3 regions of the Paenibacillus sp. J22P51 genome follow, and region 2 is predicted to be linked to each of the others. Evidence: predicted binding sites of a transcription regulator. Region 2 holds the regulator's gene; each other region holds the start of a gene.

Region 1 (3,282 bases), 320 kb from region 2:
TGGACGCATTGCTCTCGCACCACTTTAACGCTTTTGTTCAGCAAAGTATAAGGATACGGAGCGTCCAGGCTCTTTTATAATTAACCATAGTTTAAATGGCTGAGTAGGTTCCGTCAATTGTTTTATAAGTATTTGTGATATTTTTGTAAACATCGTCGTGAAAATGAAAGAGGACATCCCTCACAACCATGCGAGATGGCCGAGGGCTGCCCGTTTGACGTTGAAAATGGGGGGCTTCCTTCTAGTTAAGGAAGGTTCTTTCAAATTCGGCTTGAAGCTTCTGGGTAATTGGCCCAGGTGTACCTGTACCGATGGCTTGACCATCGATTTGTAAGAGCGGTGTGATTTCCACGGTCGTACCTGTGATGAAAGCTTCATCCGCTTGCAGCAGCTGCTCAGTAGTGAAGGTTTCTTCTTTAATAGGAAGATTGAGTGAATGCGCTATGCGCAATACGACAGCTCGAGTAATGCCGTGTAGAATTAGATGATTGGCCGGATGGGTGTAAAGAATTTCATCCTTGACGATCATCAGATTCGAGGCACTGCATTCTGTCACCGTTCCTTCACGATGCAGCACGACTTCTTGCACGCCATGATCAAGCGCAGCTTGCTTTGCAAGGACATTGGGGAGCAGATTCAGCGTTTTGAGATCGCATCTTAGCCAGCGAATATCCAGTTGTGTGATGGCTTTGATGCCATTTTGAATCGTAGCTAGCGGACGTTTTACTTCTGAACAGTATGCCAGCAGAATCGGGTCAGCCTGAGCAGGGAAGGGATGAGCACGTGGCGCCTCTCCTCGGGTGATTTGCAAATAAACTGTGCCTTCGATGAGGTTATTATGCTGGATAAGCTTGCTCAGAATGTCTATGATTTCATCACTCGTATACGGTAAAGGTAAGCGAACTTCGCTGGCAGTTCTTTGGAGACGTTGCATATGGGCGTCAGTTTCATAGAGGTGTCCATTGTAGACGCGAAAAACCTCATATATCCCATCACCGAAATAATACCCGCGATCGTCGGGCGAAATCAGTACGTCCTTTTTATGTACGAATTCATTTTTATAAAAATACATGTGGGTGCGCTCCTTTGAAAAAAATATTAATGGAACATATGTTCTAAAAAATGGCTTCATGTGGTATCCTACTTATAGGTTAACAAAGGAAGAGTTGCGCGTCAAAGCTAGCAAATTTGGTTTTAGATTAGGAATTCGTATTTTTAGGACTTTTGCCAATGGTTGAACCATATCTTGTGTAGTATAATGTTTTGGTAATACCAGATATTGTGAATTGTAGGCTATCATTTCTTGCAGTTCGTATCTTAATTGCAGCTGAAAATGCAGTTTATTGGGAGGCTTATGAATCATGGGGAAAGTTTACGAGAGTAAGAAATTGGATGGTTTGAGTGAGAAAATCTTTTTGGATCGGTACGCACTAAAAAATGCGGATACGAGCCACGCAAAAGTAGGGGACACGGTCCTTGTTCTAACGAAGGATGATCCCAAATTCCCTGCCAAAGAGGTTGGCGAAATTATTAGTCGTGATGGTAATATCGTGAAAGTTCGAACTCGCAGTGGGGAAACAGTTGAATCTGCAGTTGAGAAGCTAACGTTAAATATGGAGAAAACGCCGGAAGAAATGTGGGATCGCTTGGCAGGCGCTATGGCATCTGTTGAGAAAACACCGGAAAAGCGTCAAGAATGGACGGATAAATTCAGATACATTCTGAATGACTGGAAGCTTGTACCAGGGGGGCGTATTGCTGCTGGTGCTGATGCAAGTGATGAATTAACGCTATTTAACTGTTACGTTATTCCTTCACCGAAGGATAGTCGTGGTGGCATTATGAGCACGTTGAGTGAAATGACGGAAATTATGTCGCGTGGTGGCGGCGTAGGGATTAACCTATCGTCCCTTCGTCCGAGACGTTCCGTTGTTAAGGGAGTAAACGGGTCTTCTAGCGGTGCTGTTTCTTGGGGTGGGCTTTTTAGCTATACAACTGGCCTGATCGAGCAAGGGGGAAGTCGTCGTGGCGCATTGATGCTGATGATCAATGATTGGCATCCTGATTTGGAGGATTTCATTACTGTGAAGTCCACGATGGGGCAAATTACGAACGCGAACCTATCCGTGTGCGTAAGCAACGGCTTCATGAAAGCTGTGAAGGAGGATTTGGAGTGGGAACTTGTTTTCCCAGATACGACAGATCCTGAGTACAATGAGTTATGGGACGGCAATTTAGATGCTTGGAAAAAGTTGGGCAAGGCTGTTAAGCCATATCGTACTGTACGTGCTCGGGAAGTATGGCACTCGATCATTGAATCCGCTTGGAAATCAGCTGAGCCTGGTGTTGTCTTCTTGGAATATTACAATCAAATGTCCAACAGTTGGTATTTCAATCCTATTATTTGTACGAATCCATGTGGGGAACAGGGGCTTCCAGCTTGGGGCGTTTGCAACCTGTCTGCAATCAATCTTTCTAAGTTCTATGATGCCGAGAACCACGATGTTGATTGGAAAGAATTGGCTACAGTCGTACGCTATTCCACGCGTTTTCTTGATAATGTCATTGATAAAACACCTTATCATTTTGAAGAGAATCGGGCGAATCAACAAAACGAACGTCGTGTAGGTCTTGGTACTATGGGACTTGCTGAACTGATGATCCTATTGAAAATTCGTTACGGCAGTCCAGAATCATTAGCATTCTTGGATAAGATTTATGGTTTCATGGCCAGAGAAGCTTATCTTGCTTCAGCTGAGATTGCGGGTGAGAAGGGATCCTTCCAAGCTTTCATTGAAGATAAATTTATGGAAAGCGGCTTTATGAAGAAGATGACCAGCGTCTATCCGGAAGTTGGCGAAGCGATTCGTCAGCATGGGATGCGTAACGTCACTGTGATTACACAGGCGCCAACGGGAAGTACAGGGACGATGGTTGGCACATCGACGGGAATCGAGCCATACTTTGCATTCGAATACTATCGTCAGAGCCGTCTTGGTTTCGATAAACAATATGTGCCGATTGCGCAGAATTGGAAGGATGCGAATCCAGATCAGGAACTGCCGGATTACTTCGTTACATCGATGAGCTTGTCCGCCGAAGATCATATTCGTGCGCAAGCAGCGATTCAAACTTGGGTAGACAGCTCGATTTCGAAGACGGCTAATTGTCCTGCTGATTTCACCGTTGAAGAAACGAAGCGACTCTATGAACTGGCGTATGATCTAGGCTGTAAAGGTGTGACCATCTATCGCGATGGAAGTCGTGATGTCCAGGTGTTGA
Region 2 (3,282 bases):
TGCTTCCGGTGAGTCAATGGAAAGAATCGATAAACTTCCGCAAACTGAGCTTGTCACAGATAAAGGCTACGAGATTCTGTACTTTACGGATGATATTGATGAGTTCGCAATCAAAATGATTATGGCCTACAAAGAGAAGGAATTTAGATCTGTTTCAAGCGGGGATCTAGGTATTGATGTAGAGGATAACCAAAACGATTCCGAGTCTGATAAAAAGGAAAACCAAGATCTGTTCGACTACATGAACGGATTACTGGCTGGTAAAGTAACGAGCGTCAAAGCTTCCAAGCGTCTGAGAAAGCATCCAGTATGCTTATCCACAGATGGCGATGTCACCATCGAGATGGAAAAAATCTTGAATGCCATGCCGAACAATCCGAATGTCAAGGCAGAGAAAGTCTTAGAGATCAACATCAATCATGATGTTTTCGCTTCCTTGAAGGACGCCTTCGAGAAAGATAAAGAGAAGTTGAACCTGTACACTGCGCTTTTGTACAATCAAGCCCTCCTAATCGAAGGTCTGCCGTTGCAGGATCCAGTTGAATTCACGAACGACATTTGTAAAATAATGGTTTAATTTTATGTATGCAGGCACTGCAACTTCATGGTTGCGGTGCTTTTTATTTACGGTTAGGTAGGATCCGAAGGGGATACAGGTTCAGTTTCCACATAGGCGTGAATGGCTTCTGGTCGAGAATAAACATAAGCGAGTAAGCGAGCTTGATCAATACCAAGCGCCTCCGCAACCTTAACAATATCCAATTCATAAATATTTTTACTGGATTGTGGGCTATTGACGGACATATGCTTCAACCATCCTTCGAATTAATGTAATTAATAGCAAGTCAAACCTAACCTATGATATAGTTTTCATATAAACGTTTATCGGCATGATAAAGGCAAAACCACTGAAAAGTGGTGACGCAAAGCTAGAGGGACTAATTTGGTATTACTACCTATTCGCCAATATGTCAGCCAGATACCGCCTCCATCCGATAATTACAGTATCACAAAGGAGGAATATAAATCGTGAATAAAATGGTTATTGACGGCAATATGAGTTTAGACGTGAAGCAATTAATCGATAATTTGCATCTCCCTGAGAGCGAACTTTTGGACATGTTCTCCTTTTCATTTGATAACAACGTATTAACACCTGAGGAAGCCATCCGGTTTATTCAGTTTCTTCGAAGTGAACTGGACAAACGCACTCAATAAACGAATTATGCCTTATCGCTCTCAAAAATACAGTCGGTTGATGTCATGCGATTAATTTTTTTTCAAAAGTCGTGAGGTGGCGTGTTTATTGACTTCTCCGTCATGAAGCAGCAAAAGACAGCGGGATCTCCTCTGTCTTTTGTTTATTTTTTGTCACATTTCGAAAAAAAACAAAGCAATTTGTGTCACCATCTGAATTTCTAAAAAGTAAAACATAGAAAGCCGCTTCGCCTCATGATCCATTTACGAGGCGAAACGGCTTTTGTTTTCGATCAGGTGCTACTTATTTATCCCGGAGTAGGCCGGCGTCATGCTTTCCCAATATTTGCGTTAACTCCTTCAAAAACATGTTGATGTCCTTGAACTGCCTATATACAGAGGCGAAGCGAATGTAGGCCACTTCATCGACAGGGTACAATTGCTCCATCACAATTTCACCAATGCCAAGGCTATCGACTTCGGCATGAGCCGTTGTACGCAGCTGCATTTCGACTTCGGAGACGAGCATCTCTAGCCGCTCCATGGAAACAGGTCTTTTTTCACAAGCGCGAATTAAGCCCCGTAAAATTTTCTCACGACTAAATTCTTCCCGACTTCCATCTTTTTTAATCACAATTAACGGTGTTTCTTCTACCATTTCAAAGGTCGTAAATCTTCTTGCGCATTTCTCGCATTCACGGCGCCGACGAATGGATTTATTCTCATTGGCAGATCTGGAATCAAGCACTTTCGTACCGGAATGGTCACAGAACGGACATTTCATTCGCTTTCATCTCCTTTCTCTCTTGGAAATACCTTTACCAGATGTTACATGTCTTGAACTTTGATGTTCTGCACACAATAGATTTACCAACCGACAAGGAGGTGAACAGACATGAGTTCAAACAATACTTTAGTCGTTCCACAAGCTAATGCAGCCTTGGATCAGTTGAAATACGAAGTAGCTCAAGAGCTTGGTATTGCTATCCCACAAGATGGCTACTATGGCAACATGACTTCTCGTGACACTGGCTCTATTGGTGGTAGCATTACTCGTCGCCTGGTACAAATCGCAGAACAATCTCTAGCAGGTCAATTCAAGTAATCTTGAACCAACCCAGCTCGTGATTCTGCCCAACAGGAAGTATTGGACTCTTCGCTCCCCCGGGAGCTAGTCCAATGCTTCTTTGTTTTATCTGGGAAACCATTAGGCAACCTCACCATGCCATTGCTCCGTGTAAAGCTTCGTATACTTTTCATAGTAATAAAGGACTCGCTGTACATAATGACGAGTTTCACCAAATGGAATATCGCTGATATTCGCTTCTGAACCGTCCCAAACACCATTGTTTTTCCATTTATTCACATTGCCTTGACCAGCATTATAAGCCGCAATTGCATAGACTAAATTCCCATTATAATGCTTGATCAACCAATTCACATACCATGACCCTAAATAAATGTTAATATCCACACGAAGCAAATCTTCTTGCGTATGAGGCCCTAAATTTGAAGATTCTACAATCCAATCGGCAGTGTCAGGCATAAGCTGCATGAGCCCTAATGCCCCTTTTCTCGATTCTAAATGATATTGATAATTCGTTTCCACCCGAATAATGGCTGCAATTAGGAACGGATCTATATTGTGTTTCGCCGCGCTCTGTCTAATCTCCTGCTGAAAGTAGATCGGGTATAGCTTTCTTCCTATAATTGCGCTATTCATGAAGAGGATCATAACAAATCCGATGAGTAAAAGAGCAAACATGCGCTTTTTCCGAAAGAACGTCATGCTAATCCCTTCCCTATCCAGAACCGCTCTACCCTCATGTTGGTTTCTTCCCAAGTACCGCTATTGTCAATGACAATATCCGCTAGCTTTCGCTTCTCTTCGATTGACATTTGAGCATCGAGCCGAAGCTGTGCTGTCTCTGCTGACAAGCCGTCTCGCTTCATCAATCGTTCCAATTGCAGGTGCCGCGGAATATACACGACCATAATCTCTTGGAACATGGAGACCAAATTCGATTCTATAAGTAAAGGAACATCAACCACAACCAGCTTGCCCGGATATTCCTGTTCATACGC
Region 3 (3,282 bases), on a different contig from region 2:
GCATTCGTGCGGTTCATGATATATGGATAACCGGATTCCAGTTGAGTAGTCGCAATTTTGGTCAGCATATCACGTGCATTCATGACAGCTTTCTTCTTTACCTTTGGGTTCGCTAAGAGTTCATCGTACATTTCATCCAAATCAAGATCATCCAAATGCTTGCCATAGGCTTGGAGAACAGTGTATGGCGCGAAAACATGTAGAGGCTTATTCTCCTCCGCCAGCTTATAAAACTTATTCGGAACAATAAGTCCAATTGAGAGAGTTTTTAAACGGGATTTCTCATCCGCATTAATTTTCTTGCTATCTAGGAATTCCAATACGTCCCAGCCAAAAATGTTGTAATACGCCGCGCCTGAGCCCTTGCGTTGACCCATTTGATCCGCATAGGAGAACGCATCCTCCATAAGCTTAAGGACTGGAATAATACCTTTGGCTGCGCCCTCAACGCCTTTAATCGTTTCACCGCGCCCACGAAGCTTCGATAAATTCACGGCTACACCGCCGCCAATTTTGGAAAGCTGCATGCATGTAGCCAACACATAGTTGATGGAATTTAAGGAATCATCCATTTCTAATAAGAAGCAAGATACCAATTCACCACGACGACTCTTGCCTGCGTTCAGGAATGTCGGTGTCGCTGGCTGCAAGCGCTGCTCCATCATGGATACGGCAAGCACTCGTGCTGTCTCCGCGTTTCCGCGCCCCAAGTACAGGGCCACAATCGCTACGCGATCAGCGAAATGCTCCAGGTATAACGTCTTATCATCACTGCGTAAAGCGTAATCTGTATAAAATTTCGAAGCTGCCATATACGATGCGAACTCGAATTTATTGTCATGTGCCACTTGATACACGCTGTCAACTTCAGCTTCGGTGTATTTGTCATAAACGTTTTCGTAGAAGTTATTGTCGATCATATAACGAACCTTCGAAGAGGTATCGGGGAATGTGAGGCTTCTGCTGTGGACTTCCTTCATGAACACTTCAACAGCTTCTTTATCCTTCTCTAATTGAAAAAAACCATCCGTACCGCGTTGCATTAATTCATTATTAAGTTCAATGTGCCGCAATTGCCTGTACCCCCTGAACAAATCGTTCTACATCATTTTTGGTGCCTGATAATTCAAATTTGGTTAATACGGGAACATCGTAAAGCGCTGAGATTGTATCTGCGCTTTTGGCGAAGCCGTCTCCCCAGTTGCGATTACCGCTAGCTGCTACGCCTTGAAGACGAGAGGAATTGCTTTCTAGGAAAGAAGCTACCTTGGGAGGAATTTGGCCAAAACCAGTTGTATATGTCACGAGCACGAAAGGCTCGTCCATCGTCATCGCTTCCTCTATTTGAACCGCGGGCATCTGGAGCTTCGCAATAAAACGGCGAACATTTCCAGTCTTCGAATCGTAAGCAATCAACATAGCTTCCGTCTCCTATCATTCTCAATTCTCTCTTCTTGTGCCTTCACTTGCGGGTAACCTATATGTAGTGAACATTCAAATTCTATCGTCTGTCATACGTGGTGCAGCTTAACCTTAATCGACAGAATCTGCGTTTTCTTACCTACTCCGTTAGCGGTCAAAAAAGCTCTAAACCTGCGGTTTCACTTGATTTACGGCTCGGTTTGAGCCTTCGTTTAGCAATCTCGCAATTCGCTTTTTATCACGACATCTAGTTGATAGATTCAAATTTATATCAATATATTGTGTTTGTCAACGAGCAAAACGACCTATTTACATTTCCAAAACACCTAATCCTAGACGGGGCGTGGCTCGATGGGTTTAGAAAAAATATTTTCAATTTTTACTTGATTTTTTCGGAAATGTCGAAATGACTAGGACCTTAATCACCCACTATATCTAGTTTCTACTCCTCTCTCAAAAAACGTCTTTAAACCTTCTCAGAGACCTTCTACAGACCTTCAATCCCTTCGAACGATAACTCATGCCTCCAACAAAAAAAAGCTATTCACGCGCACACGAGGGTGCCATGAATAGCTTAATTTATTTTTGATTAACTGTTGCGTTGTTGGAAGTCCGTCATGAAATCAGCGAGCGCTTTACATGAAGCGTTAGGTACCGCGTTATAAGTAGAAGCACGTAAACCACCCACACTTCGGTGACCTTTGAGTCCAACAAAGCCTTGCTGTTCTGTTTCTTTAATGAACTTCTTCTCCAGCTCTTCATCTTGCAAGCGGAACGTAATATTCATTGTAGAACGGCTGCCTAGATCTACTGGTCCACGGAAGAAACCATTGCTGCTATCAATAGCGCTATAAATGAGGCCCGCTTTTTCTACATTATTCTTCTCAATCACCGTTAATCCGCCTTGCTCTTCGATCCATTTCAGTACCAGATTCACCATATAAATGGAATAAGCCGGTGGCGTATTATATAGGGAGTTGTTTTTGCTATGCGTTTCGTAGCGCAGCATGGTCGGAATTGTTTTCGGCAGATCCTGCAGCAAATCTTCTTTGATAATGGCAACCGTCACACCAGACGGTCCAAGATTCTTCTGTGCACCCGCATAGATCATGCTGAACTTCGACACATCGACCGGGCGGCTCAGGATATCGCTGGACATATCGGCAATCAAAGGGACATTCCCTGTATCCGGGTAGCTTTGGAACTGCGCCCCTTCAATCGTTTCGTTGGAAGTCACATGCAGATAAGCGGAATTCGGGTGAATGTTAATTTCACTCAAATCCGGGATTTTCATGAATTTCTGTTCCTTAGAGCTAGCTGCAATCGACACTTCGCCAAATAGAGCAGCCTCTTGCACAGCCTTCTCAGCCCATGCGCCAGTAAGTACGTAACTGCCAACTTTACCAGGTTTCAAGAAATTCATTGGAATCATTGCAAACTGGGAGCTTGCCCCACCTTGCAAGAAGAGAATTTGGTATCCTGCCGGAATGCCAAAAATACGCTTCAACAATTCTTGCGTTTCATTATGTACTTGCTCATATTCCGCACTACGGTGAGAAATTTCCATGATGGACATGCCGATACCCTTAAAATCAACAAACTCCTCTTGCGCTCTTTGAAGTACTTCGAGCGGTAACGCCGCAGGCCCTGCGTTAAAGTTAAAGGCCCTGTTTCCCATGAGTGACCACACCTTTGCTTTTGTATTATGGCTATGATAGCAATATTCTGTTCAAGCATCAAGTAAAACCTCAAACAAGCTATACAAGAGCAGCTAGAATACCACTGTAAATCGCAACCATTTCCTCCAGCTTCATCCGCACAAGTCCACTGGAAGACGGGCATACATAATCAATAACGCCG

The links. The regulator NrdR, encoded in region 2, represses ribonucleotide reductase genes. The targets are predictions, from matches to a motif close to AACACNATATATNGTGTT.
Region 1: AC58QC_RS01715 (adenosylcobalamin-dependent ribonucleoside-diphosphate reductase) is a predicted target of NrdR. The motif match lies at 1,269-1,286, and genes of this name have one in related genera.
Region 3: nrdI (class Ib ribonucleoside-diphosphate reductase assembly flavoprotein NrdI) is a predicted target of NrdR. The motif match lies at 1,691-1,708, and genes of this name have one in related genera.

Annotation. Positions count from the first base shown of each region.
Region 1 is NZ_JCAUAZ010000001.1:504,171-507,452, reverse strand. It holds gene dat (D-amino-acid transaminase) at 242-1,072, opposite strand; gene AC58QC_RS01715 (adenosylcobalamin-dependent ribonucleoside-diphosphate reductase) at 1,362-3,282, shown strand, end outside.
Region 2 is NZ_JCAUAZ010000001.1:827,307-830,588, forward strand. It holds gene htpG (molecular chaperone HtpG) at 1-577, shown strand, start outside; gene AC58QC_RS03180 (hypothetical protein) at 631-804, opposite strand; cyclic di-GMP riboswitch class I at 889-987, shown strand; gene AC58QC_RS03185 (hypothetical protein) at 1,030-1,218, shown strand; gene nrdR (transcriptional regulator NrdR) at 1,502-1,981, opposite strand; gene AC58QC_RS03195 (alpha/beta-type small acid-soluble spore protein) at 2,093-2,302, shown strand; gene AC58QC_RS03200 (lytic transglycosylase domain-containing protein) at 2,405-2,986, opposite strand; gene coaE (dephospho-CoA kinase) at 2,983-3,282, opposite strand, start outside.
Region 3 is NZ_JCAUAZ010000011.1:2,367-5,648, forward strand. It holds gene nrdE (class 1b ribonucleoside-diphosphate reductase subunit alpha) at 1-1,073, opposite strand, end outside; gene nrdI (class Ib ribonucleoside-diphosphate reductase assembly flavoprotein NrdI) at 1,060-1,419, opposite strand; gene serC (3-phosphoserine/phosphohydroxythreonine transaminase) at 2,012-3,100, opposite strand; gene mug (G/U mismatch-specific DNA glycosylase) at 3,180-3,282, opposite strand, start outside.